DNA from 3 places in the Proteus sp. MB838 genome. Region 3 is predicted to be linked to each of the others. Evidence: riboswitches for the same ligand, from Rfam matches in the RefSeq annotation. Region 3 holds a riboswitch; each other region holds the start of a gene.
What was found. A riboswitch is a leader RNA that binds a small molecule or an ion and turns the genes downstream of it on or off. The one in region 3 is predicted to bind thiamine pyrophosphate.
Positions count from the first base shown of each region.

Region 1: it holds a riboswitch for thiamine pyrophosphate, as region 3 does, so the genes downstream of both, thiB (thiamine ABC transporter substrate binding subunit) here and thiC (phosphomethylpyrimidine synthase ThiC) in region 3, are expected to answer to the same signal.
Region 2: it holds a riboswitch for thiamine pyrophosphate, as region 3 does, so the genes downstream of both, thiD (bifunctional hydroxymethylpyrimidine kinase/phosphomethylpyrimidine kinase) here and thiC (phosphomethylpyrimidine synthase ThiC) in region 3, are expected to answer to the same signal.

Region 1 covers NZ_BAABMO010000035.1:8,307-15,869, forward strand. Annotated here, with positions in the region: gene ACYUCW_RS14155 (DNA polymerase II) at 1-2,034, opposite strand, end outside; gene thiQ (thiamine ABC transporter ATP-binding protein ThiQ) at 2,115-2,816, opposite strand; gene thiP (thiamine/thiamine pyrophosphate ABC transporter permease ThiP) at 2,809-4,389, opposite strand; gene thiB (thiamine ABC transporter substrate binding subunit) at 4,389-5,402, opposite strand; TPP riboswitch at 5,467-5,558, opposite strand; gene rppH (RNA pyrophosphohydrolase) at 5,671-6,201, shown strand; partial or broken gene ptsP (phosphoenolpyruvate--protein phosphotransferase) at 6,210-7,563, shown strand, end outside.
Region 2 covers NZ_BAABMO010000006.1:61,269-68,831, forward strand. Annotated here, with positions in the region: gene pagP (lipid IV(A) palmitoyltransferase PagP) at 1-507, opposite strand, end outside; gene ACYUCW_RS04220 (hypothetical protein) at 1,125-1,769, opposite strand; TPP riboswitch at 2,094-2,182, shown strand; gene thiD (bifunctional hydroxymethylpyrimidine kinase/phosphomethylpyrimidine kinase) at 2,233-3,030, shown strand; gene fbaB (class I fructose-bisphosphate aldolase) at 3,083-4,132, opposite strand; gene yegS (lipid kinase YegS) at 4,182-5,075, opposite strand; gene trhP (prephenate-dependent tRNA uridine(34) hydroxylase TrhP) at 5,384-6,763, opposite strand; gene baeR (envelope stress response regulator BaeR) at 6,883-7,563, opposite strand, start outside.
Region 3 covers NZ_BAABMO010000043.1:16,910-24,472, forward strand. Annotated here, with positions in the region: gene ACYUCW_RS15320 (HesA/MoeB/ThiF family protein) at 1-168, opposite strand, end outside; gene thiE (thiamine phosphate synthase) at 162-809, opposite strand; gene thiC (phosphomethylpyrimidine synthase ThiC) at 793-2,745, opposite strand; TPP riboswitch at 2,877-2,999, opposite strand; gene ACYUCW_RS15335 (HAD family hydrolase) at 3,044-3,724, opposite strand; gene nudC (NAD(+) diphosphatase) at 3,872-4,657, shown strand; gene hemE (uroporphyrinogen decarboxylase) at 4,746-5,819, shown strand; gene nfi (deoxyribonuclease V) at 5,812-6,480, shown strand; gene ACYUCW_RS15355 (YjaG family protein) at 6,555-7,145, shown strand; gene ACYUCW_RS15360 (HU family DNA-binding protein) at 7,336-7,563, shown strand, end outside.

The DNA of each region.
Region 1 (7,563 bases), on a different contig from region 3:
ATATTTTCCTAATAGCGTATCAGCAACATAATCACGAATAAACTGTTGATAAGGTTGCTGATTAAAGATGCGTGTATAAAGCTCTTTTTGAAAAGCTTGCGCCAGTGGTGTCCAGTCTGTTCTGACTGTTTCCAATCCTTTAAACACCATTTTATCATGACTTAGCCCTGCATAACGTTTTTTACTTCCGGTTTCCATGCCTCGAATAGTGGGCATCAAGAATCGGCGATAATGGGTTTCGTACTCAAGCTCTAATTGGCTATCAAGCTGGTAAGTTTCAGTCAGATAGCTTTTCCACCATTGATTAACATCTTGCGCTAATTGACGACCGATCTGCTCTGCTTGTACTTCGTTATGAGCGGCTTTAAGCCAAACAAAAGTAGAATCAGTATCACCATAAATCACTTGATAGCCTTTTGACTCAATTAATTCACGGGTCTTTTTCATTATTTCATGACCACGTAAAGTAATTGATGAAGCCAATCGAGGATCAAAAAAACGACAGCCTACCGAGCCTAATACACCATAAAAAGCATTCATAATAATTTTCAATGCTTGAGAGAGCGGGGCGTTGTTATGACGTTTAGCATTATCTCGTTCATGCCAGATTTGTGAAACAATGGTGGGTAAACAGTGTTTTTCTCGTGAAAACCACGCTTGACGAAAACCGGGAACGGCATGTGTGCTATCAGGGTGATGCATACCTTCAATCATTCCCACCGGATCGATTAAAAAGGTGCGAATAATAGAGGGATATAGGCTTTTATAGTCCAGTACCACCACTGAGTCATAGAGACCCGGTGTTGAGTCCATGACAAAACCACCAGGGCTATGCTCTTCGGGTTTTTCACCTTGATTGGGGGCAACATAACCAAGACGATGCATTGAGGGTAAATAGAGGTGAGTAAATGCTGCGACAGAGCCACCACTTCTATCTGCTGCCAGTCCTGTTACACTGGCTCTTTCTAATAAGAATTCCATTAAGTGTGTGGTATCAAAGATACGATTAACCAAGACACAATCTTGCCAGTTATAATACGCTAAGGCGGGCTTATCCTCTTTAAAACGGCGATTGATTTCGTCCATTCTGGCATAAGGTGTATCAATCGCTTTCCCTTCCCCTAACAGTGTTTGAGCAACTGACTCTAGGCTAAAAGAGGGAAAATTCCATGTCGCCATTTTTAAAGCATCAATACCATCAATAATTAAACGCCCTTGTGCTGAGGCAAAAAAGTGCCCCGCTTTAAAACCATGTTCACGCCACTCTAATGGGGTATTTTGTCGTCCTAATAATAAATTGATCCCGTAACGCTGAGCATGGGTATGCAAGATACGCAAATCAAATTGAATAAGATTCCAACCAATAATTGCATCAGGATCGTACTCTTGCATCCAAGCATTTAGTTTTTCAAGGAGTTGTAATCGACTACTTACATAGCACAGACGATAGCCTTCAGGTTGTTGGCTTTCTTGAACTTCTGGGAGGGTGTCACTAAGCATAAAAACAACGTTATCACCGCAACCGGCTAATCCAATAGAATAAAGCTCACCAAACTCACTGGTTTCAATATCTAAAGAGACGGTACGTAATGTAGGACGATAATCACTGGCAGGTTTTAGCGTGACAGTATGACTATTTTGATAACGAAACCATACAGGCGCGGTGATAAAACGCTCCATCATATAGCGTTCATGTGGGCGGATATCGGCTTCATATAGGCGAATATTATACTGTTTTAATTGCTGTTCAAGCTGGGTAAGTTGGCGGTATTGTTTACAATAAACCCCCAAAACAGGTTGTCTTTCAAAGTCTTTTAACGCCAGAGGACGAATATCAATATCGCGATTATGACCAACCACTGAGCGTAATATACTTTCATTTTGTTGGGCAACAAAACCAATAGCATACTGCTTTGCAACCGTGACTTTACGCGGTCCATTTTCTGTCGCCAACCAATAGGAGACAGCGATACCTTGTGGGGTATCACTCCAATGGCGGGTAAGAATAAAGCCTTGCTCTGTGTGGTATGTCATAAATAATACATATCAAGTAAGTGAAGATATGTTTATTATAGTTAAATTAGTGGTTATTTATACAGCTATATTTCAATAGATTAATTAAAAGGTATCCCTAAAAGCAGTGATTGATCCACTTCGCCTTTGATTAATGACGCTGTATTTCCATCATAGACAATGGTGCCATTATCAATAACAAGCGCTCTTGGTGCGATTTTATGAGCATCTTCTAAGCTGTGAGACACCATGAGTAAAGTGAGATTTTTTTCATCACAAATTTGTTCTAATAATGTCAGCATTTCGATACGTAATGCGGGATCAAGGGCGGAAAAAGGTTCGTCTAACAATAAAATAGGCTGTTCACGTACCAGACAACGGGCAATTGCCACTCGTTGACGTTGACCTCCTGATAGCTGTGAAGGTAAACGCTCTAGATAATCACTTAAAGAAACCTGTTTGGCTCGACTTTCTAATAGTGCTTTCTGTGCCACAGTGAGCTTTAGCCCTGGATCTAGCCCTAAACCAATATTTTGTCTTACCGTGAGATGAGGAAAAAGATTGTTATCTTGAAATAACATCGAGATAGGGCGTTGGGCAGGGGCTGTTTTGGTATGATCTTTCCCTTTTAAAAATAATGAGCCTGACTCTGAGGGCAGAAAACCCGCTATTAAGCTGAGTAATGAGCTTTTACCTGCACCACTGGGACCTAAAATAGCAATACGCTCCCCCGCTTTTACCGTTAAATTAAAGGTCAGATGTTGGTGCTCATAGGTATAAGAAAGCTGCTCTAACTTAATCATAGGATTTTCCTGAAACGCGTTCGATAAGGCTAAAAAGCGTGAAACATAACAGCAAAAGGAGCATCGCGGTGACAGCGCCATCTTGTGTGTGATAAGCACCGATTTGCTGATAGAGGTAAAAAGGTAATGTTCTAAAAGTTTCATTTCCAAATAAGGCAACAATACCAAAATCACCAATGGAAATGACACAAGCAAAAGCCAGTGCTTGTGATAGTGGCTTTTTCAAAGCGCGTAGCTCTATCCAACGTAGACGATTAATACCTCGCAAATTAAGGGAAGCACATAATAGATTATAGCGGGCTGCAATATCATTCATTGGGTTTTCAAGTACTTTTAAAGCATATGGAATAGCCATAAGCGCATTAGTGAGGATCACTAAAAGATAGGGGGATTCAGGTAATCCGGTTGTGCTGTTTAATAATAGAAAAAAGCCCGTCGCTAATACAATGCCCGGCATAGCTAGAATAATGAGTCCACTCATTTCCAGCGCTTGTCCGGCCTTTTTAAAATGGCGTAAGCGTAATTCTCGACTACTCCAGAGCAACATCATCGTTAAAATAACACAAAGTCCCCCAGCGCCAAGTGCAATAATTAATGATGTTGTAAAGGCTTGCCAAAGTACCGGCTGTTGTAGAACACCTAATAATTGACTGTTTAAGCCATCACTTATCACCGCTAATAACGGAGGAAGTAAAAAGAGCATAGCAAGTACGATAATTAAACTATCCGTTATTTTATTGATTAATGAGTCGCTAGGATCACGCCAGCTTAGTTTTTGATGACTACCGACAAAGAGTGTTCCCTTTAATTTTTGGCTAACAAGTACTAATCCTAAGCAGCAAAATAGCTGAATTAATGCTAATAGCGCTGCACGATGTAAATCGTAGTCATAACTTAATGCTTGATAAATTGCCAATTCAACAGTTGTTGCCGCAGGCCCACCTCCCAGCGCTAATACAGTCGCGAAACTTGCAAAGCAGAGCATAAAAATCAGTGATGCAGTAGGCAGGATTTGTCGCCATAAATAGGGCCACTCGAGAAAACGAAAACGTTGCCAGCCATTCATTCCCAATTGTGATGCTAATTGGCGTTGCTCGGTAGAAATACTTTCCAAGGCTTGTAACAACATTCTGGTAGCCAGTGGCATATTGAAAAAAATATGTGCGAGTAAAATGCCTTGTAAACCATAAGGCATAAAATGGTAATCAATCCCTAACCATTGGCATATTTGAGCCAGCCACCCCATGCGACCATACACAGTTAAAATGCCAAATAGCGCCACTAACACCGGTAGAACTAAACTCATTGCACATAAGCGTAAAAAGAGCGTTCTGCCAACAAACTGGCGTCGATAGAGCGCTTTTGCTAACCAAATTGCCGGTAAAATGGAAAATAGCGCGGATAAAAATGCTTGCCAAAAAGTAAAGCGCACCACATGCCATAGGTAACTATCAGCAAAAATAGTCGATAAATCACCACTTGGCGCGTTAAACCATAAAGCACCGAAGGAGAGAAGGGCGACGGTAAGTAATAATCCCGAGGCACATAGCCCCGGGATAAGCCATTTACCCATTAGCGGCTAACCGCAGATTGCCAATTACGTGTCCATGTTTGGCGCTCTTTGGCTACCACATCAGCATCAAATTGTAATGACTTTTGCGGTTTAGGCATAACGGAGTAGACCTCAGGTAGTGGCATATCAATAACAGGATACATCCAATTAGTGGTTGGGATGGTTTCTTGGAAAGCGGGGGTTAGCATAAATTGCATAAATTGCTGAGCTAATTCTGGCTGTTTGCTGGATTTTAGCTTGGCTGCAACTTCTACCTGTAAATAGTGTCCTTCATCAAAAATAGCAGCCGCATAATTGTCTTTTTTATCAGCCAAAATATGGTAGCCCGGAGATGAGGTGTAACTAAGCACAAAATCCCCTTCTCCTTTCAAGAATAAGCCATAGGACTCACTCCAGCCTTTGGTTACTGTCAGTGTTTTATTCGCCAATTTTTGCCACTGCTCAGCGGTATTGTTTGGATACAGTGATTGCATCCATAACATTAAGCCTAAGCCGGGGGTACTGGTACGTGGATCTTGATAAAGGATTTTCCACGGCTGTTGGCTATTTAACAACTCATCCATGCTTTTAGGGGGATGAGTAATACGATTTTTATCGTAAATAAAAGCGAAATAACCGTAGTCATAAGGCACAAAAGTGTCATCAGTCCATTTTTCAGGTAATGCCAGTTTTGATGTATCAATATTGCTTGGTGCAAAAAGTCCGGTCTGTTTTGCCGCATGAATAAGATTGTTATCTAGCCCTAAAATAATATCTGCCTTACTTTTACTCCCTTCCATACGTAAACGATTAAGGAGAGAAACTCCATCCGAAAGGGCAACCAGTTTTAGCTCACAATCACATTGTTGTTCAAATGCTTTTTTAATTGCCGGACCAGGCCCCCAATCCGCGGTAAAAGAGTCATAGGTATAGACGGTAAGTGTGGGTTTGGTTTGTTGTGCATTTGCGGCAAAAGCACTGAACAAACCTAGTGCACTGAATAAAAGAGTTGAACGAAGAGAATTTATTAACACGCTATTTTCCTCAGTAAAAAGTCAAGTAGGATCTGAGGAGTGAGGAGGCAAATGAGTTATTATTGCGCCATCCTGACTCAAATCCCTACGCCAGTATTAGCTGGATCAGGTTCCACGAGTTTTTCTCAGCTTAAAAAAGCACCCCGTTGAGACATTCCCATTGTAGATAAATACTCACGTTGTGCAAAGTCTGTTGATAGTGGTTTACCGTTTGTGGGTAGTATGAAACAATGAGTTATCTTTCAAGTTTGGTTATTGAGGTAGTCTGGTGATCGATGATGATGGCTACCGCCCGAATGTGGGGATTGTAATTTGTAATCGGCAAGGGCAAGTGCTTTGGGCCCGTCGCTATGGACAACATTCATGGCAATTTCCTCAAGGGGGAATTAATCCTGGAGAATCACCAGAACAAGCCATGTATCGTGAGTTGTTCGAAGAAGTTGGATTAAGTCGTAAGGATGTTAAAATCCTTGCCTCCACGCGTAACTGGTTACGTTACAAGTTACCTAAGCGTTTGGTGCGTTGGGACACAAAACCTGTTTGTATTGGACAAAAACAGCGTTGGTTCCTTTTGCAGTTAACAAGTAACGACAAGGACATTAATGTTCAGCAGAGCAAAACGCCAGAGTTTGATGGTTGGCGTTGGGTTAGCTATTGGTATCCTGTTCGTCAAGTCGTCTCTTTTAAACGAGATGTATATCGTCGCGTGATGAAAGAGTTCGCACCAGTAGTTATGCCATTACAAGAACAAGTGTCTATGTCTCGTCCTTCCTATGGATATCGCCGTAAAAGGTATTAGATAACACTATGCTGACACGTTTGCGGGAAATTGTAGAAAAAGTGGCTATGGCAGCGAGTCTGCCAGAAGCACTTGAACTACTAGTGAAAGAAACGTGTCAAGCCATGCACACGGATGTGTGTTCTATTTATCTTGCCGATATTCCTCATCGCTGTTTCTATTTAATGGCCACAAAGGGATTGAAAAAGCCGAAAGGACGTGCCGTCAGCCTCTCATTTGATGAGGGGGTGGTGGGTGAAGTAGGACGTCTTTCTGAGCTGATTAATCTGGCTGATATTCGTGAACATCCTAATTTTACCTATCTGCCACAAGTAAAAGAGGATGATCTGCGCGCTTTTCTCGGCGTGCCCATTGTCTATCGTCGTCAGTTACTTGGGGTGCTGGTGGTTCAGCAAAAAGAGCGACGCTTATTTAATGAAAGCGAAGAATCTTTTATGGTGACACTAGCCACCCAATTAGGGGCGATATTGTCGCAAGTGCAAACGAAAGGATTATTTGGACAATATCGTCAAAGCCGTATTAAAGCCCTATCCGTTTCTACGGGGTAGTGATGGCATATGGTTGGCAAGAGATGTCTCAGCCAACCTTAGATCATGTTTTTAAAGCAAGTGCACTGGATATAAAAAGTGAATTAAACCGATTAACGGTCGCCTTAGAAGATGCGACATCGGAGTGTCGCCGTTTTAGTAAGCGCTTTATGGCAAATTCACAAAAAGAGAGTGCGGCTATTTTCGATCTCTATTCGCATTTACTTAACGATCCCCAATTAAGACAAAAAATGACTGGGGTTATACAACAAGGCTATGTTGCTGAGTGGGCAGTAAAAGTGGTGATAGAGAAGTTTTCTGCACAGTTCTCAAGTCTTAAAGATAGTTATATGCGAGAACGAGCTTCAGATTTAAAAGCATTAGGTCAGCGCTTACTATTTCATTTAGATGATGATCTCAGTACGACAAATACATGGCCAGATCGCTTTATTCTTGTGGCGGATGAGCTTAGTGCCAATCTATTGGCTGAGTTGCCAGAACAACAACTGGCAGGGGTGATAGTTCGTGATGGTGCGACTCATTCACACTCAGCGATTTTAGTGCGAGCAATGGGGATCCCTGCCATTATGGGGGCAGATATTCAACCGGAGCTACTTCACAACCGAATGCTGATTCTTGATGGTTATCGTGGTGAGATTTTTATTGAACCAGAACCCTTTATCATGCAGGAATATCGGCAAATTATTGATGAAGAAAGAGTATTGAGTCAACTTGCTGAAGAGCAGCTTGAACAGCAAGCGGTATTAAAAAATGGTGAATCCATCAGTGTGCAATTAAATGCAGGGCTAAGCATTAAATATGAACAACGTATTAG
Region 2 (7,563 bases), on a different contig from region 3:
ATACTCATGACGAGCAGTCACACTTAAGGTAAAGCCCGCCCCCATGCGAAAACCCTCTCTATCTCCACCGGGATACCACATTTTTTCAAAACCATAGCCCATAATAGGTTGTACACGATTATTGGAATCCATAAAGGCCATAGCATATAAGCCATGCCAATCACCCTCATTATCATAACGATATTTACCCATACCAAATCCCCAAGGCGTTTCGTTATAACGATTGGTTTTTTCTTTATCGTAAGTAAAACGGTTATGCCAAGTCCATACCGGTAAATAGTAGTTATATTGGTCATTATCCCAAGTTTGGGTAAGATTACGTTTAAATTTTCCCCAATAGCTTTCCTCATTTTTTTCTGAGAAAGTGTTCTCTGCTGGCTGAGGTTTTTTTGTCGTAATAGTCTGAGGTGTGTTTTGCGTATTTTCAGAAGCAAAAGCAGGTGCTGTTAACGTAACTGAAAACAGTGTAGCTGCTAATAGGCTAGAGTGAAAATAGGTAGATGACATATATAACTCCGAATACGGCATTGCGGTGGTTCTGGTAATGTTAAAAAAATTTGTGTCATAGTGTTATTTAATTAGTGAAATATTCAGATAAGAGCTATCCGAAATTGAACTATTTTAATAACATTATATTTAATTTCAAATGGTTACAAAGAGATGTATCTCAGTTGCTCCCATTTAAAAGATAATTATTTATAGTATTAGTTAATATAATTGAGGATTTATTAAGCTTAATAATGATACATAATTTATTAGATTTTAGAATAAAACAAACTAAGTAAGATAATAACGATTAAATATTATCTAAAAAACATTATAACATAATATAACGATTACATATCCATCGGTTTTTTTATCGCATATTGAAATATTAATATAACGTTAATAATGAATAGTGTTTGTTATATGGGCAAAATTGCAAAGGAGCAGGATAATAGAGTAATTAATAATGAGAGTTAAATAAAAAAAGCAAAAAACGAAGATGTGTTTATAAAGTGTTTAAGTTTTATGGCTGCTGGATAAAGTGATCACTTCACTATAGCACCCCTAAAGAAGGGGTAAATCTGTGAGTTATGAGTAACGAGGGGAAAACCCACAGATTTTAAGAAAAAATCGTTTAATTATTGAGATAACGGTTCTTTACTAATAACTAATAGTCGATGAGTATGAATATCGCGATCTTTTTCCCAGCAAAAATCTTCCCATTTTTCATAAAGTTCATCAGTGTTATTTAGTTTAATAAGAGGCCGCTCTTCTTCAGTTCCATCAGAAATATAAATGTATAAATTGGCTTTAAAAGCCCAGTCAATCATTGTCTCCCAGAATCGTTTACCAGCGCCCGTTTGTTCTTCATCAGAGACAACGATATTATAATTTTCGAGTAAATAATTAAAAAATGCCCTAGGAATAGCTCGGGTCACAGTACTATGTTCTTCAGCAACCGTGCGCCAAACTTTGACTTGTGTACATATAGTTTTGGTATACACAATGTCTTTACGAAAAATAACTTCTACCAGATAAACGGTTTCAAAAGGAACCGTTGTCGTGATCAAACGATATTGATTTCGTTTTAATGATTTTACAAAACGATATCCTACGGGAATGTTATATTGAGGTAATTCAAAATCTTGAACCCCCTGTTCAAGAAATTCTTTTGTGTGCTCGATATTTTTAGAGTGAATTTTTAATTTCGCATTAAAATCTGCATCAGGAATAAGATAAGGCATTGATTGTCCATTTTGTTGTTGCGATGGTTCATTTTTCATTTAGCCCCTCCGCATATCAGTGGTGGTCAAGAAATGCATTATAAATACCTCATTTAGCAGATTATATATCGATTGTCGTTAAAATGAGCAAAATATTTTATTTTATGCTTATCATTGTTTTATGTTGAGAATATATATTCAAGATTGATAGCTAATAAAATATAAATCATCGAGCCTGCCTCTATTATAGATAAGCTAGATTAATTTATCTTCTAAAATAGAAAAGTTAACTTAAAGCACGTTAAGTGAGCTGATAAAGGTTGTCACTATCAAACTAGCTTCTTTATCTTCTGCATGCGATACTCTTGTGGCTTATATCATATAAGCTTTGGCTCGGGGCGCCTATTGGCTGAGATGAACCCGTATAACCTGATCTGGATAATGCCAGCGTAGGGAAGTCAAGGTCACTGTGCTGATTAACAGAGCCCGACTTTTCTGTAACTGGTAAAGGAGGAGTTAATCAGTGAGATATAACGCGTTGTCTATCGCCGGCACCGATCCGAGTGGTGGGGCGGGGATACAGGCTGATCTGAAAACATTTTCCGCACTGGGTGTATATGGCACAACAGTCATGACTGCACTGGTAGCGCAAAATACCTGTGGTGTACACTCTGTCTATGATTTATCCCCTGATTTTGTCGCAGCACAATTAGATGCGGTACTTTCTGATGTCAGAATAGATAGCGCTAAAATTGGTATGCTTTCTAATGCCAGTATTATTGATGTTGTTTGCGATAAACTGCAGCAATATCCCATTCCTTTTGTCGTACTTGATACTGTTATGCTTGCCAAAAGTGGCGATCCACTGTTACAACCTGATGCTATTGATAAAATGTTCACTCAGTTATTACCCCGCGTTGATTTGATCACGCCAAATCTGCCTGAGGCGGCAGCACTATTAGGTTGTGATATCGCGACAGATGAAACAACTATGAAACAACAAGGTGAAGCATTACTTTATCAAGGTTGTCAGGCGGTATTGATGAAAGGGGGCCATTTAAGCGAGAAAGAAAGTCCTGATTGGTTATTGACCCAAGATGGGCAATGGCGATTTACTTCGCCGCGCATCAATACAAAAAACACTCACGGTACGGGATGCACACTTTCAGCCGCTTTAGCTGCTATTCGTCCTCAAGTTTCTGATTGGCAAAGTTGTGTTAAACAAGCAAAAGCCTATTTACAGCAAGCGTTAGAACAGGCAGACAGTTTAGAGGTGGGACAAGGTTTCGGCCCTGTACATCATTTTCATCGCTGGTGGTGATATCAAAAAGCCCCTATTAAAGGGGCTTCAATGCGTAATTTAATCGTAAAAATTAAGCAATAGTCACAGATTTATCTAAATAGACATCTTGTACGGCATTAATTAGAGCAACACCGTCTTTCATGGATTTCTTAAAGGCTTTACGACCTAAGATAAGCCCCATGCCTCCAGCACGTTTATTAATGACTGCAGTACGTACTGCATCAGCAAGATCGTTATTACCCGATGCTCCACCTGAGTTAATTAATCCTGCACGTCCCATATAGCAGTTAGCTAATTGGTAACGCACTAAATCAATGGGGTTTTCGCTCGTCAGTTTAGTGTAAACACGCTCATCAGTATGACCAAAACCAATCGCTTTAAAGCCACCGTTATTTTCAGCCATTTTCTGTTTAACAATATCGGCACCAATGGTTGATGCTAAATGGTTGGCTTGACCTGTTAAATCAGCACTTGCATGGTAATCAACCCCATCTTTCTTAAAGGCTGGATTACGTAAATATGCCCATAATACGGTAACCATGCCTAATTCATGGGCACGTTCAAATGCCATCGAGATCTCTTCGATTTGGCGGCGGCTTTCTGGAGAACCAAAATAGATAGTCGCACCTACAGCAACAGCCCCCATTTCAAAGGCTTGTTCAACACTGGCATACAGCGTTTGGTCGTATTGAGTTGGATAGCTTAATGTTTCGTTATGATTAAGTTTTACCAAAAATGGGATTTTGTGTGCATAACGACGAGAAACAGAAGCTAGAACACCATAGGTGGAAGCAACACAGTTACATCCGGCTTCAATGGCAAGCTCAACAATATTTTTGGGATCAAAATAGAGTGGGTTCGCGGCAAATGAGGCAGCGGCAGAGTGTTCAACACCCTGATCGACAGGTAAAATAGAAAGATAACCCGTTCCTGCTAAACGACCATGGTTAAACAGGGTTTGCATAGAACGCAATACGGTATTAGGGCGATTGTTATCAATCATCACACGATCAACAAAGTCAGAACCTGGCAGGTAGAGATTTTCGCTTGGGATGGTTTGGCAGCGATGTTCCAATAATGAGTTAGCATCAGCACCTAACAAACTTACTATATCAGTCATTACTTACTCCAGTTCACGATGAGATGATAGTGATTGTCATTTATCTACATTAAGATAACAAGTCACATTGGGGCGGTAACCGGCAGTGGATCGCTTCAGGTAGTACAATAAATTCAAATTTATCCCCTAAAAGGGGTTCACCATCTAAATTAAATACCATTTCATGAGCCGCACTAATAGTGACCCAATCACTTTCTCGCTCAATAATTTTGTCATTTTTCTTACGATCGAACAGACTGGTTAATAGAGAAGGAAGCAATTCACGGGCTTCAACAAGGGTAATATTGAGTTTATTGTCATTAATCAGTGCTTCGGGGCAAAGTTGTTGTCCACCTCCCGCTTGGCGTCCATTACCAATACCGATAATTAAAGCTTCACCTTTCCAATGAAAATTTTCAGCTTCAACGGTGCATTGATCCGCTTTTAAGGTATCAATACGCAATAAACCATTAATAAAATATGCAGCACCACCTAAGGCGGATTTTAGTGCTTCAGGGGTTTCAGTGGTGATCTTGGTACCAAAGCCACCTGAGGCCATATTGATAAAGTAATGTGTTTTGTTCACATTAATAATATCGACAGGAACGGCGCGACCTTTAATCGCTAAACTGAGCGCTTTGTCCATCTCTAATGGGATTTGTGCACTGGTGGCAAAATCATTTGCAGTCCCTAAAGGGATAATGCCTAACGCGGGGGGCGAAGAGGGGGCTAAACGAACCAGCTCAGAGGCGACATTGTTGATCGTACCATCACCCCCTGCGGCGATAATGGTTTGCGCTTGAATATGTAGTGCTTCTTGCACAAAGCGTTGAATATCACTTGATTCCCATGTCACTCTGACTTGGATATCATTACCTTCCTTGCGTTGTTGATAAACCGCTTGTCGCAGAGCCTCATTGCCTGAGTTTTTTCCATTGATAATCAGCAAACTGATTTGGCCCATCAATATGACTCCTTAATTAATATGACTTATTTAAAGATAATGGATATTAGGCGAATTACCATTTTTTTTACAAAGTATCACCAAAGCCAAAAGCAATTTACGTTACTCAAAAAATAATAATAAAAATAGCGGGGGATAAAAAAAGAAAAGGCAAATCCAAGGGAGATTGGATTTGCCAAGGAGGTGGTTCCTAGTCTTACTGTATTCATTCTAGTTCTTTATTTTTCGAAATAGATAATACGGCAAATGAATAGGTATTGATGTGATCTATCTTTGAAATTGACCACATCAAATCAGATAATGATGATTTACTTCACTTCTACCGCATCAATTTTATGAGGTTGACGGGTTGTCGTTCCTGGCAGATTACGAATAAGCAGTGCAAAGTTTAAATCAACATCGTCAGGAACAGGTAAATAAACCACATGGCCATTACCCGGAGCAACATCTGTCGGCTGTTGTTTTTTATTAAATAACGCATCTAAAGTGAATTGAATATTTCCTGTTGGTGTCATTAGCTCTAAGCTATCACCTAAGATAAATTTATTTTTAACATCCACTTCAGCTAAACCGTTAACACGTTTACCTGTAAATTCCCCTACAAACTGTTGTGTATCTGATACAGAATAGCCGTATTCATAGGTTTGGTAGGCATCATGGGTATGGCGACGTAAAAAACCTTCGGTATAACCGCGGTGTGCCAAACCTTCTAGCGTTGTCAGCAGTGTTGGATCGAAAGGCTTACCTGCAACAGCATCATCAATAGCACGGCGATACATCTGTGCTGTGCGTGCGCAATAATAGAAAGATTTAGTACGACCTTCAATTTTCAGTGAATGTACACCCATCTTAGTTAATTGCTCAACGTGTTCGATAGCGCGCAGATCTTTTGAGTTCATAATATAAGTACCGTGTTCGTCTTCGAACGCAGTCATATATTCACCCGGACGTTTAGCTTCTTCAATTAAGAACACTTTATCAGTGGGGGCACCTACACCTAACGTTGGCTCAACATTTTTTACCGGGATAGGTTGGTACTTCTCGACAATATTCCCCACTTCATCTTCTTTGCCTTCTTCAACTTTGTATTCCCAACGGCAGGCATTTGTGCATGTACCTTGGTTTGGATCACGTTTATTGATATAGCCTGATAATAAGCAACGACCCGAATAAGCCATACACAAGGCCCCGTGAACGAAGACTTCAAGCTCCATATCAGGGACTTGTTTACGAATTTCTGCAATTTCGTCAATAGATAGCTCACGAGAAAGAATAACGCGAGTTAAGCCCATTTGACGCCAGAATTTTACGGTAGCCCAGTTAACGGCGTTAGCTTGTACTGAAAGGTGGATATCCATATCAGGGAAAGCTTCACGCACCATCATGATCAAACCCGGATCAGACATAATCAGCGCATCAGGCCCCATATCAATAACTGGTTTTAAGTCACGGATAAAGGTTTTTAATTTTGCATTATGGGGGGCGATGTTAACCACAACATAGAAGCGTTTACCTAATTCATGCGCTTCTTGTATTCCTTTAGCAAGGTTTTCGTGGTTAAACTCATTATTACGTACGCGTAAACTATAGCGAGGCTGACCTGCATAGACCGCGTCTGCGCCATAAGCGAATGCATAGCGCATATTTTTTAATGAGCCTGCAGGAGAGAGCAATTCGGGTGTAAACATGATTAATTTCCTGGTTCTGATTTCAAGTCAGTCCCCTACACAAAAGGTAAGGGTATATCATAAAGGGGAGGATTCTAGCGCTTAACTGTAGCGAGGTTCAATGTATTCCTGAAAAAATATCATCGAAAACGATAGGCTGCGGTTTCCCAACGATAGCCTTGTCCATAAATTGAACGAATAAATTCAATTTGATCGTTAAGTTGCTCAAGTTTGCGTCGTAAGTTTTTTATATGGCTATCAATAGTACGGTCGGTTACGATGCGATAATCATCATACAGATGATCCATTAACTGGTCACGGCTTAACACTTTGCCCGGTTGTGTAGCTAATGCTTTAATAAGACGAAATTCAGCGGTAGTTAAATCAAGAATTTTATTATGATATTGAATTTGGTAAGCCTGCTCATCAATAATAACTAAGGCGCTATTTTGCACAATATCCTGTGGCCGATAATAGCGACGCAATAATGTTTTTACACGGGCAACCACTTCCCGAGGGCTATAAGGTTTGCAAATATAGTCATCAGCACCAATTTCCAACCCTAATAGTCGGTCTACTTCTTCTGTTTTTGCGGTGACCATAATAATAGGAATATCGGAGAACTGACGTAACTCTTTGCATAGGGTAATGCCATCTTTACCCGGTAGCATCAGATCAAGCAGTACTAAATCGTAATGAGATTGTTTGATATGTTGTATAACCTCAGTACCATCTGCCAGCCACTGCGTTTGATAATCAGATGCTTGAAGATAATCAATAAGTAATTGTGCCAATTTCGGCTCATCTTCAACGATTAAAAT
Region 3 (7,563 bases):
AAGTTCACCCACTCCTGCACCTGCTAGATAAAGTGATGCTGGAGAGCCTAACCCACCTAAGCCAATAATTAATACTCTGGCTTGCTGTATTTTGGTTTGCCCTTTTAATCCTATATCTTCTAACATCACTTGTCGGCTATAACGCATAAAATCATTATCATTTAGCATGATGGTTTTCCCTCTACTAATTCTAATAATTTAAGTGTTACCTGTTGCCAGTCTGATGCCTTTGTTATTGCACTCACTAAAGCAACTCCACCAACGCCAGTTGCTACGACATCAGAGACTTTTTCTAGAGAGATCCCGCCAATAGCAACGGTTGGAAAATCATGAGTTTGTTCTACTTGATGTTTGAGTGCTCTTAAACCTTGTGGCTTTGATGGCATATCTTTCGTCGTCGTTGGAAATATATGCCCTAAAGCAATATAAGAGGGAAGTAACCTTTTTGCTCTTTGTAGTTCAGTGTCATTATGGGTGGAAATACCAAGGCATAAACCTGACTGTTTAATAGCATCAAGATCGGCAATGTCGAGATCTTCTTGTCCAAGATGAACACCATAAGCGTGATGTTTAATGGCGAGTTGCCAATAATCATTGATAAATAATCTTGCGTTATACTCACGACCTAATTTGATTGCAGTGATTATATCTTGTTCAACATCTTTGGGCTGTTTATCTTTGATGCGTAATTGGATCGTTGTTACACCTATTTTCAACAGGCGCTCAATCCATTCAATAGAATCGACAACAGGGTAAAGCCCCAACTTTTTTTCGGTTGGGGCAAAAGCCGAATTAGAGGATCTGTTCATTATCAGCTACCTCGGAACTGGCTATTTCTGCACTGTGGTATAGCTCACTACCATGGGCTTTAAAGGCTTGCGACATCTGCTCCATACCTGCTGCATAATCACGCACTTCTTGTGTTATCTTCATTGAGCAGAATTTAGGTCCACACATAGAGCAGAAGTGAGCGACTTTCCCCGATGCTTGAGGTAAGGTTTCATCGTGATATTGACGGGCAGTTTCAGGATCAAGTGCTAGATTAAATTGATCTTCCCATCGAAACTCAAAACGGGCTTTAGACATGGCGTTATCACGTATTTGCGCGCCGGGATGTCCTTTGGCAAGATCAGCAGCATGGGCGGCGATTTTATAAGTAATAAGACCTTGTTTCACATCTTCTTTATTGGGGAGTCCGAGATGCTCTTTCGGAGTGACATAACAGAGCATGGCACAGCCAAACCAGCCAATCATTGCAGCGCCAATACCGGAAGTAAAATGATCGTAGCCCGGTGCTATATCAGTTGTTAGAGGGCCTAATGTATAGAAGGGGGCTTCATGACAATGCTCTAGTTCTTCCGTCATATTGCGACGTATCATCTGCATTGGTACATGACCCGGGCCTTCAATCATGACTTGTACATCATATTCCCAAGCAATCTTTGTTAATTCACCCAAGGTATGTAATTCAGCGAACTGTGCTTCATCGTTAGCATCTTGGATAGAGCCGGGTCTTAGACCATCACCTAATGATAATGAAACATCATAAGCGGTGCAGATTTCGCAAATCTCCCGGAAGTGGGTATAGAGGAAATTCTCTTTATGGTGTGATAAACACCACTTCGCCATAATTGATCCACCACGAGAGACAATGCCCGTTAAACGTTTTGCGGTCATAGGAACATAGCGTAATAGGACACCTGCATGGATAGTGAAGTAATCTACCCCTTGTTCCGCTTGTTCTAATAAAGTATCACGGAACATTTCCCAAGTGAGATCTTCTGCAATACCGTTAACTTTTTCGAGAGCTTGATAAATAGGAACAGTACCAATAGGGACTGGGCTATTACGGATGATCCATTCACGTGTTTCGTGGATATAACGTCCAGTTGACAGATCCATTACCGTATCGGCCCCCCAACGTGTTGACCAAATCAGTTTTTCTACTTCTTCTTCGATAGATGAGGTAACCGAAGAGTTGCCGATATTAGCATTCACCTTAACTAAGAAATTACGGCCAATAATCATCGGCTCAGATTCTGGGTGATTGATATTGGCAGGAATAATGGCACGGCCGGCGGCAACTTCTTGGCGTACAAACTCAGGCGTAATATTGTCAGGTAAATGTGCACCAAAGCTAAATCCGGCATGTTGTTGGCGTAATACTTCGCTACGAATACGTTCTCGCCCCATATTTTCTCGAATGGCAATAAATTCCATTTCTGGCGTAATAATACCTTTGCGAGCGTAATGTAATTGCGTCACTCTCTTATTATTTAGCGCTTTTCTAGGGCTGGGTTTTAACGGAAAGCGTAGATGTTCTAATCCTGCATCAGTAAGGCGTTGTTGAGTGAAATCAGAACTTAAGTGTGAAAGAGGTTCGGTATCATTACGCGCATCAATCCATGGTTGGCGAATTTTTTTTAAGCCAAGATTAACGTCAAGTTGAGAAGTTGGATCACCATAAGGCCCTGAAGTGTCATAGACTGGAATAGGTTCATTCTCTTCAAAAATAGGATCTTCTTTTGAGCCACCGATCAGGGTTTTATCAAGTTGGATCTCACGCATTGGCACTTGAATATCTGAACGAGTACCAGTGATATAAATACGTTTTGAATTGGGAAAATTAATACCTTGAATAGTGCTAATAAAGGATTGCGCTGCATCGCGTTGTTCTTTACGTGGGCGCTGTTTATTCGCAGTGGGCGAAACATCTTTAATAGAGATAGTTTGATTTTTGGACATAGCATTTCCTAATAAATATCAATCAAGCACAAGGCTTGTCGGGTGAATATTGAGAAAAATGCTTGTCTGGAGGTCGCAGGGAGTATCGACAGATAAGAGTGTAAAAAATAGACACAATGAAGCTATCTAAAGGTCGAATGACTCTTGTTCCCTTCGCGGGTATTAGCCCGATCAGGTTCCGCGGATCCCGAATTAACGGTCTCAGCCTGTGTTAAAAATAGCCTTATAAACACTAGGCACTCCGACAAGAATGCCCACAGTATATTAAAGATCTTAAAAACTACAAGCCCGATAATGATTATTTATTTAACTGCCAGTAGCACTGTTGCCATTCTTTTTCTGTTGCTATTTGGCTTAATCTTTCATCGGCGTTAATGGTGATAACCTCATTTGCTTGATAGCATAAAGGGAGATCGTTGGCTGAGTCAGTATAGAAATAAATATAAGAGTTGTTAATGTTATTTTGTTCTTTCCACTGATTGAGTCGAGTGACTTTACCCTCTCTAAAGGTAGGAATACCCTCAATATGGCCTGTATAATGATTATTTTTTATCTGCATATCAATGCCCATAGAAATATCAGCATTAAGTTGTTTTGCAATCGCATGTACCAGAAAAGACATAGTTGCAGAGATAATGATAACGGGGATATTTTGTTGTCGGTATAGGTTTATAGTATTAATGCCTTGAGGATAGAGCAATGGCTTGATTATGGTATGAGTAAAATCAGTAACCCATTGATTTATTTCTTCAATATTATGCTGATTAAAATAAGATAAATGTTGGTGTAAGTACTTATTTATATTGAGCCTTTCTGCGTAATAGTCAGCGATCATTTGTTTATCTAAAGCTAAAAAAGCAGGATCAGTGACTCTCTTTTTCTCCCACAAGTAATTTGTCCATAAACAGCTAGAATCTCCGGCTAACAGTGTTTCATCTAAATCAAAAATAGCGATCTTATGTTTCGTTATGTTTGTCATTCGAGTGAACCTTATTTATAAATATAATTTATATTTTTACCATGGAGGTATAGATGAATTTTGGCGTAGCGACATAATTCATTGAGCGGCTCTTGTGAAAGAGAGTATCCTCTATTGTATATCATTAACTAAGATAGAATTATTACTATGCATTTATATACGCTAACAGGTGGTGAAAAAGGCTGGTGGACAGTCAGCCTAGGTGGCCGAGTTTGGTTACCCAAAGGTGAACTTCCATTTGGTTTAGCAACAGATTGGGGACTTGTGGGTAAACAAGCCAAAATTGTTGGGGAATGGCAAGGAGAAAACGTCTGGCTGATTTATGACAAAATGGAAAGCGATATGTGTTCACCAAGGCTTATCGCATCTCAAGATGAAAAGTTATTTAAATTAGTCGGTCGTGGTGTTCAACTTGCTGAATTTTATCGTTCTCATCGGTTTTGTGGCTATTGTGGGGCTAAAATGCGCCATAGTGAGAGTGAATGGGCATGTTTATGTGATAACTGTCATGAGCGTTATTACCCACAAATAGCACCTTGTATTATTGTTGGTATTCGTAATAAAGATAAAATTCTATTAGCACACCATGTTAGGCATAAACATTCACCACTCTACACCGTTTTAGCTGGTTTTGTTGAAGTAGGGGAAAGCTTAGAAGATGCGGTAGCTCGCGAAGTTTTTGAAGAAAGTCATATTCATATTCGCAATATTCGTTATGTTTCTTCACAACCATGGCCTTTCCCTCATTCTCTTATGATGGGTTTTCTTGCCGATTATGCAGGGGGAGAGTTACGACATGATCCTTCGGAATTAATCAGTGCAGCATGGTATCGCTATGATGAGTTACCACAAATACCACCTTCTGATACTATTGCGCGACGTTTAATAGAAGATACGATAGCGAATATTAGACAAGATGAAGAAAATAGCTAAATAAAGGTGTTGTCTGCCAACTGTTATTTTTCCAACATGTTACACTACACGCTATTTTGCGGCCCTATTACTATTAATGGAGTTAGACATGAGTGAGTTGAAAAACGACCGCTATTTACGTGCGCTGTTGCGCCAACCTGTTGATGTCACCCCTGTTTGGATGATGCGTCAGGCAGGCAGATACCTTCCTGAATACAAGGAAACACGAGCACAGGCGGGAGACTTCATCTCATTGTGCAAAAATACCGAATTGGCATGCGAAGTTACCTTACAGCCTTTAAGACGTTTTCCTTTAGATGCCGCTATTCTATTTTCTGATATTTTAACTATCCCTGATGCGATGGGATTAGGTCTGTATTTTGAAACAGGGGAAGGTCCTCGTTTTAAAACACCGATAAATAGCCTTGATGATATAAAAAAATTACCTATTCCTGATCCGGAAGATGAACTAGGTTATGTCATGAATGCGGTACGTGCTATTCGTCATGCATTGCAAGGTAATGTGCCATTAATTGGTTTTTCAGGTAGTCCATGGACACTAGCTACTTATATGATTGAAGGTGGAAGTAGTAAGGCGTTCACAAAAATTAAAAAAATGATGTATAGCGAGCCACAAGCTCTGCATCTATTACTGGATAAACTGGCGGATAGCGTTATCCTTTATTTGAATGCTCAGATTAAAGCAGGGGCACAATCCATCATGATCTTCGATACATGGGGAGGTGTGCTAACAGGACGCGATTATCAATTGTTCTCATTACAATACATGCATAAGATTGTTGATGGTCTTATTCGTGAGAATGAGGGCAGAAAAGTTCCGGTCACCTTATTTACTAAAGGTGGTGGGCGTTGGTTAGAAGCGATGGCAGCCACAGGTTGTGATGCATTAGGACTTGATTGGACGATTGATATCGAAGATGCTCGCCGTCGAGTCGGTGATAAGGTTGCCTTACAAGGTAATATGGATCCTTCTATGTTGTATGCGCCACCAGCAAGAATAGAACAAGAAGTCGCTACGATTTTAGCTGGCTTTGGCAAAGGTACTGGTCATGTCTTTAATCTTGGGCACGGTATTCATCAAGATGTTCCACCAGCGCATGCTGGAGCATTTATTGATGCGGTTCACCGTCTATCGAAGCCTTATCATCAGGATAATGATTAATACTCAGCAATTACGCCAAGAGCAGACAGAGAAAGCTCAACAGATTATCTTAACCGACCAATTTATGGCACCAACTTATATTGCAGGTGCCGATGTCGGATTTGAAAATAGCGGTGCGGTCACTCGTGCCGCTATTGTTGTTATGCATTATCCCTCCTTTGAAATTGTTGAATATCAAATAGCCCGTATTGCAACATTACTACCTTATATTCCCGGACTCCTTTCATTCCGTGAGTGTCCCGCGTTATTAGAAGCTTGGCAGGGCATCAAGCAAAAACCGCAACTTGTTTTTGTTGATGGTCAAGGGATCGCACATCCTAGACGGTTAGGGGTGGCAAGTCATTTTGGACTCTTAGCCGATATTCCAACCATCGGTGTGGCAAAAAGTCGTTTATGTGGTGATGATAAAAAATTAGACGACGATGTAGGAAGTACGGAAAAATTAATGGATAAGGATGAGCAGTTAGGTTGGATTTATCGTAGTAAAAAAAGATGTAAACCTTTATATATTTCTCCAGGCTATAAAGTGAGTATGGAGAGTGCATTAGCGTGGGTAAAACGCTGTATAAATGGATATCGATTACCTGAACCGACTCGTTGGGCCGATGGTATTGCCTCAAATAGGCGATTATTTGAGCAATTGAATAAGAATAAGCTCTAAATCGGCGGTAAATATGTGGATATTTTCAATTTTCAGGTAAACTGCGGCTAAGTTAAGAAAATGAGTAATCACTAATGTTGAAGAACCCAATCCATTTACGTTTAGAAAAGCTTGAAAGTTGGCAACACTTAACGTTTATGGCGTGCCTGTGTGAGAGAATGTATCCAAATTATCAGGTATTTTGTCGCGAAACAGGATTTACTGATCCAACCCTGTATCGTCGTATTCTCGATCTAGTTTGGGAAACTTTAACGGTAAAAGATGCGAAGGTGAATTTTGATTCTCAATTAGAGAAATTAGAAGAAGCTATTCCTGATGCATCTCAGTTTGATATTTATGGTGTCTATCCTGCAATCGACGCCTGTGTGGCACTGAGTGAGCTTATTCATTCTCGTTTAAGTGGTGAGTCACTCAGTCATGCTATTGAAGTGAGCAAAATTTCGGTTGGAACTGTTGCTACACTTGAAATGACACAAGCAGAAAGAGAAATGTCTGAAGAAGAATTAAAATCTCTTGCTGCGGTCACTGAAGAGTTCGATATTCAATGGGAAATTTATCGCCTACTTGTTGAGTGCGAAGAAAGAGATATTGAACTAATAAAAGGTCTGCGTACAGACCTGCGCGAATCTGGAATGAGCAATATCGGTATAGAATTAACGCACTAAATCAGAAAAACGTGATTTAGTGCTTGAAAAGCGACGTTTAAAGACTTCACATTACCCCCGTGTATGTTCTACATTGGGTACGAAAAGAAGTGGCTCAGGTGTTTTGCTTAACTGACTCTCTAAAAAAGATGAATTAAGTTTTTTCACCAGATGTTTTTCAAACGATAAAACATACTTTAAGGACTATTTTATGAACAAAGCTGAATTAACCGAATCAGTTGCTGAAAAAGCGGATCTGACAAAAACTCAGGCAAAAGCTGCTATTGAAGCGTTTATCGACTCAGTAACAGGTGCTCTGAAAGAAGGTGATTCTGTCCAGTTAGTTGGTTTCGGTACATTCAAAGTGAATCACCGTGCAGAGCGTACTGGTCGTAACCCTCAAACTGGCAAAGAAATTAAAATTGCAGCAGCTAACGTT